2 regions of the Paeniglutamicibacter sp. MACA_103 genome follow, and region 1 is predicted to be linked to the other one. Evidence: riboswitches for the same ligand, from Rfam matches in the RefSeq annotation. Region 1 holds a riboswitch; the other holds the start of a gene.
What was found. Region 1 has a riboswitch for cyclic di-AMP ahead of ACIPVK_RS06730 (M23 family metallopeptidase). Riboswitches for the same ligand answer to the same signal wherever they lie in the genome.

Region 1 (3,403 bases):
GACAGGTGCTGGGCCTTGTTGCGGACCAGGCCGAAGGCGGCGATGTCCCAGAAGGCGGTTGACCCGCCCACGCCCAGGACCACTTCATAGTCGGCCGGGGCGTTGAAGAAGGTCTTGAGGCCCTCTTGGATGTCGCGGACCAGGTTCTTCACGGGGGCCTGGCGGTGCGAGGTTCCCAAGAGCTGCGTTCCCGCGTCGACGAGTGCCTGGACCTGCTCGGGGCGGACCTTGGAGGGTCCGGCGCCAAATCGGCCGTCGACGGGCAAGAGGTCTTGGGGAATAGTCACGCCGGTGCTCATGTTGCTCCTCATAAGGGGGTTTTACGCTTTGACACTTCCGCTGCCGCAAACCAATGCGCATTGAGGGTGCCCAGTGGTTCAATAATCTCGCACTCCGGGGCCCAATGTGTAATAGCGAGACGCCAATGTGAACGCGGGTAGAGTGAAAGCGTAGTGAACTCTTGTAACAATCAACCCATGCGGGAGCTGCAAACGTGTCAGATTTGATCGATACCACCGAAATGTACCTGCGCACCATCCTGGAACTCCAGGAGGAGGGCATCATTGCCCTGCGCGCGCGTATTGCCGAGCGACTTGGGCATTCCGGGCCCACGGTCTCGCAGACGGTGGCCCGCATGGAACGCGACGGGCTGGTCGTGGTGACCACCGACCGCCACCTCGAACTGACCGAGCACGGCGCCGAGGTAGCCACCGGCGTGATGCGCAAGCACCGCCTGGCCGAGCGCCTGTTGGCAGATGTCATTGGCCTGGAGTGGGAGTACGTCCACGAGGAGGCCTGCCGTTGGGAGCACGTGATGAGCGAGCGCGTGGAGCAGCGGCTGTACAAGTTGCTCGGTGCGCCCGAGGCCTCTCCCTATGGAAACCCGATCCCCGGGCTCGAGACGTTGGGAGGCCCGGGGCTGGCGGAAATCTCCGTAGGTGTCCAAAGTCTCGATTCGGCCCTGATCGACGGAAACCTGGGCCCTGTCCGGGTGGAGCGCCTGGCCGAAACGATCCAGGTGGAACCCGAGCTGCTGGTCCAGCTTGATGAGGGCGGCATCCGCCCGGGTGCCCTAGTCACCTTAGAAAGGGCCGGAGAATACGTGGTCGTTCGGGTGGAGGGAATCGAGGGCGCGCTGGAGCTTCCGACCGAAGTCAGCGCCCACGTGTTTGTCCGCCGCATGGATTGATAACGGAATTGTAACTTTGGCATAAATCCCGGTAGTGTTTTGCGTTGGGTTGCACTTAGGTAACCTAGTCCCGATCCGATTCGCATAACCCTGCCGGCGGATCGCGGAGTCAGAATTTTCGGTAGGGGCGGAGGACCCATTCAACCGTTCCTGGTCTTGGACCATGGATCTTGGGGTGAAGCTGAGTCCGCCTTGGTGGGCTCTGCCGAGTTGATCTCATGACTCGAATCCGACAGCTAACTTCGCAGGCGATACATGAGAGGTTGACATTTGACTCAGCAGCACACCGCCGGCCGCCGTCGTGCGTCCGGACCCGTTGATGCTTCGCCTGCTGAAGGTTCACTAGAGCAGATCGTGGACACCGCATTGAGCGGTGAAACCACCACCCGACGTGCCGGTCGACGCGCCCTGAGCGTGGTCCCGGATTCCGTCGAGTCCCCTGAAGCCACGCAGTACACCGGCCGACGCTTTGTGGCCGGCCTGCGGTACGGCGTATCTCCGGACGCGGCAGCCATTGCCGCCACCGAGATCCCCGCCGCTCTTGCCGCGACCGCCGCACCGGTTGCCGCTCCGGTCGAGGCCGACGAGCTGGACAACGTCCTGAAGCTCGCGCCCCGGACACCGCGCACCCGCCTCGGTTTCACGCACAAGCTTGCCGCAGTCGCGGCCGTTTCCGGCCTGGCGTTCGCCGCCGCCTCACCCGCGAAGGATGCCGAGACGGCAACCGCGGGCACCGAGCGCGTGGCCCAGTCCGTCGTGGTCGACGTCAAGGCACCTGCCGGTGAAGAGGTCAAGATCGAGCGCGCCTCGGTGACCAGTGAATTCACCAAGGAAGACCAGCTGGCAACGATCATGACCGCTGCCGGCGGAGACGTCACCAAGATCGCCGCCGGCGGAGTGCTGGCACAGCCGGTGGACAACATCCGATTGACGTCGCGCTTCGGCCACCGCAAGAATCCAACAGGCCCGGGGTACATGAACCACAACGGCCTGGACTACGCCGTTCCGATGGGCACCCCGATCAAGGCCAGTGCCGCCGGAACCGTCGTGCAGGCCGCCTGGGCGGGCCACTCCGGCTTCCGCGTGGAGATCGACCACGGCAACGGCTTGCACACCAGCTACAACCACAACTCGGCCCTGAAGGTCTCCGTAGGACAAAAGGTCAAGCGTGGCGAGGTCGTCTCCTTGAGTGGCAGCACGGGCAACTCAACCGGTCCCCACCTGCACCTCGAGGTCATCGTCAACGGCAAGTGGGTAAACCCCGAAGGCTGGTTATAACGGCAATTGTCACCGTTCCGTGATCAGAACGTGACTTTTGGATTCGCTTCATATATTCTAAGTAAGTGATCAGGGAACAACCCTGCTCGCCGCCGCGGGAAGTGCCGAGCACTGCCAGCCCACGGTGTCCGTTCAAAACTCGTTTGGCAGTGGCGGGGGACCCACATTTCGGTTTCCGTACAGGAAGCCTTGGGGTTAAGTAGTTCGGCCTGGCGGCCGGATTGCCGAGTGACTCCCACTCGAACCCGACAGCTCACCTCGCAGGCATCAGGAGAGGCATTACTACGTGACTACACGTCAAGCATTGGGCCGCCACCGCGCGACCGCAGTTCGGACCAACCCGCTAGAGTCCATCTCGAAGGCAGTCGCCTCGAACGCTGGATCGGTTGGCCGCCAGGCCGCAGTCATTGCAGCCGCATCGGGTCTCGTACTGACCCTCGGTGTTCCGGCAGCTCAGGGAAACGTTTCCCGCGATGCAAGCGCGGTTCCCGTTGAAGGCCTTTCCGCAGAGCGCGTAGCCGTCAAGGCCGTTTCGGTCTCGGCTTCCAAGGCCAAGGACCTGAGCATCGAACGCGCAGCGTTCACCTCCAAGCCCGCGCCGGCCCCCGTGGTCATCGCAGTGGCCAACGAGGTCTCCACGCGTTCCAACGACACCGCTCCGGTGACTCGTTCCAGCAACAACTCGGACGCCAGTGCGCCGATGACCCGCTCGAACCGCGATTCCGCACCGACGACCTCCGCGGCCCCCAAGGTCAAGAGCGACTCGATGAACACCGCCAACCTCTCGGGTATTGCGGCAACCGCAGCCAAGTACGTGGGCGTTCCGTACGTATGGGGCGGCAGCACCCCCTCGGGCTGGGATTGCTCCGGCTTCGTCCAGTACGTTTACGCGCAGCACGGCATCAACATTGCCCGCGGCACCTCGGCTATCCGCGC
Region 2 (3,403 bases), on a different contig from region 1:
ATTGCCGCCGTGAGCAGGCTCAGGCCGAGCAGGCCGTAGCCCACCGGGTCATTGCCCACCCCGAAGAGCAGCACTCCGGACGTCGAAAGCAGCACTGCCGGCAGTAGTTTCCAACTAAGGGCGGTACGGGGCGGATCAGCCAGGATCGGTCTCACACCACCAGCATGCCAGCACCGCCCGCAGCGCAAAAGCGTTCACGCCGGCATGGCGCGCAATGCCGCACTAGGAAACGCGAATCACGTCGTTCGATGGTGTGGGAAGCTCGCGATCCGTCGGCGTTCGTCTGGCCATTGCCGTGGCGATCCGGATCGTTTCAGCGGTGTAGGACGCCTTCTTTAAACATGATGGAGTCCGCCACCGATCGGCGTGGCTTTGTTGTTACAGCCAGCCCTCGGGGTTTACCCATTCGCCGTTGACGATGACTTCGAGGTGCAGGTGGGGACCGGTCGAATTGCCCGTGCTGCCCGCAAGCGAGACGACTTCGCCGCGCGCGACTTTTTGACCCACGGATACCTTGAGGGCCGAGTTGTGGTTGTAGCTGGTGTGCAGGCCGTTGCCGTGGTCGATCTCCACGCGGAAGCCGGAATGGCCGGCCCATTCGGCCTGGACGACGGTGCCGCCTGCGGCAGCCTTGATCGGGGTGCCCATGGGCACGGCGTAATCCAGGCCGTTGTGGTTCATATAGCCGGGGCCCGTCGGGTTCTTGCGGAAACCGAAGCGGGAGGTCAGGCGGATGCTGTCCACCGGCTGGGAGAGCCTGGTGACTTTTCCTTCGTCAGCGCTGATGGCGGGCGCCGGCTTGGTTTCCTTGGCGACCTTTCCGGCGGCAACGGTGACAACTGGTGCCGGCTTGGCTTTCTTGACGTACTTGCTGGTCACCGAGGCGCGATCGACCGTGAGCTTGTCGTTGGCCGGGGCCTTGACATCCGCGACGGCGGTCTGTGCGACGCGCTGGGGTTCCGGGGCAACTTCCTCGGCTTCCTGCGCGGGGGCGGCGACGAATGCCAGGCCCGATACGGCGGCGACTGCGGCGAGCTTGTGCACCAACCCAAGTCGAGGGCGCCGGGGCCGGGTCGCGACCTTCAGGGAGTTGTCCGGGTCGTCGGCTTCGGCAGGCATCGCCATGGATGCCGGGTCCGGGGACGCTCCGTAGCGCAGGCCCGCCACAAAGCGGTGGCCAACATACTGCTGGGTATCAGTGGTCTCGGCTGAATCCGGGACCGCGCTCAGGGCGCGTCGGCCGGGTCGTCGGGAAGTGACTTCGCCGCTCAGTGCGGTGTCCACGATCTGCTCTAGTGAACCGTTGGCAGGCGAAGCGTCAACGGGGCCGAGCGCGCGGCGGCGGCCGGAATTGTGCTGCTGGGTCAAATGTTTACCTCTCATGTATCGCCTGCGAAGTTAGCTGTCGGATTCGAGTCATGAGATCAACTCGGCCGAGCGCGCCTGGACGGACTCGGCTTCACCCCAAGATCCGTGGTCCAAGACCAGGATCGGTTGAATGGGTCCTCCGCCCCTACCGAAAATTCTGACTCCGCGATCCGCCGGTAGGGTTGTGCGAACCGGATCGGGGCTGGGTTGCCTAATAGCAACCTGACCTAAAACCCTACGAGGGTATATATAAAAGTTACAATTCCGTTATCAATCCATGCGGCGGACGAACACATGGGCGCCGAAGTCGGTCGGAATCTCCGGCGCGCCTTCGATCCCTGCGCCAGCAGAATGACTTAGAGTGGCCTCTTTTCAGGGTGACTAGGCCCCCGGGCGGATGCCGCACTCGTTGGCCTGCGCCAATAGCTTGGGTTCCACTTGGTTGATTTTGGGCTGATGAGCGCCCAGGGACTGCATCTTGAACGTGACCAAGAATACGGTCGGCCCGGGGTCTGCGGCGGGGCTGATGCTCCCGTTCAGGTTGGTCGACGGGCCGAACCGCCCACCACGACCCACTAAATCAGCAGGGTCCTATCACGGTGTGGACGATGTGGCTCCCAGCCAGGGTCTGGGGCCAGGATCCCAGTGACGCGCGCCATGATGATCGTGATTTGGACGAAGGCAAGCGCGCGGGAACTGAGCGCCGGAGGGCGCGACGTCAGGGCCGCCCTTCCAAGGATTGGGACTGGAGGCTCCCGGGCCGGGCTGTTAGTGGTGGGTGGGTAGTCGCCTCAGGGATAGGCTGACCCATGATTGACACGGGACTTACCGCAAGCATGCGGCCCCTTCTCTCATCACCAGGAGCAGAGTATGCCGAATTCCCCCTTCGAGTACTGGCAAAGGGTTCGTGCGGAGCGACGTGCAAAGGCCGCCCACCGCCTCGGCCTGCGCGAACGACCTTCCGACGGGTTGGTCGTTCACCGGCACCTCGCCCGACTGCGCCGCCCGCCGTTGGCAGGTACCAGCGGCGGGCTGACTGCGGTGATGGGCGCGGTACTGCTCGTGTCAGGGCAGCCGGATTATGTTGACCGGTTCGCCCCTGTCTGGGCGCCGCTCGTAGGTGGAATCCTCGTCATCCTTGCCTCCGCATCGGTCCGGTTCTGCAAGCCATTGTGTGTTTTGGCGACGGTATTCCTGGGGCCGCCCGCGGTCGCGCTCGTGTTCCACCTGCTGCGTGCGGTGGGGGCGATCCCCTTTCCGGTGGACCTGTTTTCGATGCTGGTCTCCCTCGCCGCCACCGTCACGATCATTGCCGCATGGCTCCAGTGGAGCCCACTGCGCACGGGCACCGGCTTTCCCCTGGAGACTCCCAGATGGATTGCCCTGCTCGGCATCACCGTTGCCCTGATCTATCCCGGACTCAAGACACTCTGGGTTGCGGGTGGAACGTGGCTGGCCCCCGCGGGCTCCCACTCAGTGGATGGGGCTTACCTCGCGCCGGTGGCACTTGCCGTGATGGGGACGGCGGCGACGGCGGTGGCCTTGCGGTGGTGGCGGCGAGATGCCCCGCGGTGGGCACACCCCACTGCAGCTGCCGGGGGCTTGACGCTGATCGGGCTCGGCACCGCGGGTCTCCACTCATCGCTTGCCCACGCGTCGGACGAGGGTCCCTTGCTGGGTGTGCTCGTCTACGGAGGGTGGCTGATCTGGGGACTGGCGACACTTGGAGTCGCAGCACGCCTGTCGCACCGTCGCACGGACCCACACCGAACCTCTTCGACTGTGCGGTGACGGCCATACGATTCGGTTCGACGGACTTCGGCGGGGAAATGGCGCGGGTGCTTACGCCAGCCCGCAAACGGCGGCGACAGATCTTGGGGTTTAAACCTCGGGGGACCTGGCTCGAAATTGTTAGCCGCCGCCTGGTGCGGCCACCCGGTAACGCTCGTCCAGATCGCGGACGCGGTGGTACGGGTCATTCCATTGCCCGTACTCGCTGTGCAATCCTTCGGTTGAAATGCGCTCGGTGTTTGGA

Region 2: another riboswitch for cyclic di-AMP. It lies ahead of ACIPVK_RS02660 (M23 family metallopeptidase); the one in region 1 lies ahead of ACIPVK_RS06730 (M23 family metallopeptidase).

Annotation. Positions count from the first base shown of each region.
Region 1 is NZ_JBIXLN010000010.1:49,076-52,478, forward strand. It holds gene serC (phosphoserine transaminase) at 1-299, opposite strand, end outside; gene ACIPVK_RS06725 (metal-dependent transcriptional regulator) at 494-1,189, shown strand; cyclic di-AMP (ydaO/yuaA leader) riboswitch at 1,282-1,456, shown strand; gene ACIPVK_RS06730 (M23 family metallopeptidase) at 1,544-2,467, shown strand; cyclic di-AMP (ydaO/yuaA leader) riboswitch at 2,587-2,748, shown strand; gene ACIPVK_RS06735 (C40 family peptidase) at 2,754-3,403, shown strand, end outside.
Region 2 is NZ_JBIXLN010000003.1:166,723-170,125, forward strand. It holds gene ACIPVK_RS02655 (type II CAAX prenyl endopeptidase Rce1 family protein) at 1-95, opposite strand, end outside; gene ACIPVK_RS02660 (M23 family metallopeptidase) at 379-1,383, opposite strand; cyclic di-AMP (ydaO/yuaA leader) riboswitch at 1,372-1,546, opposite strand; gene ACIPVK_RS02665 (hypothetical protein) at 2,239-3,159, shown strand.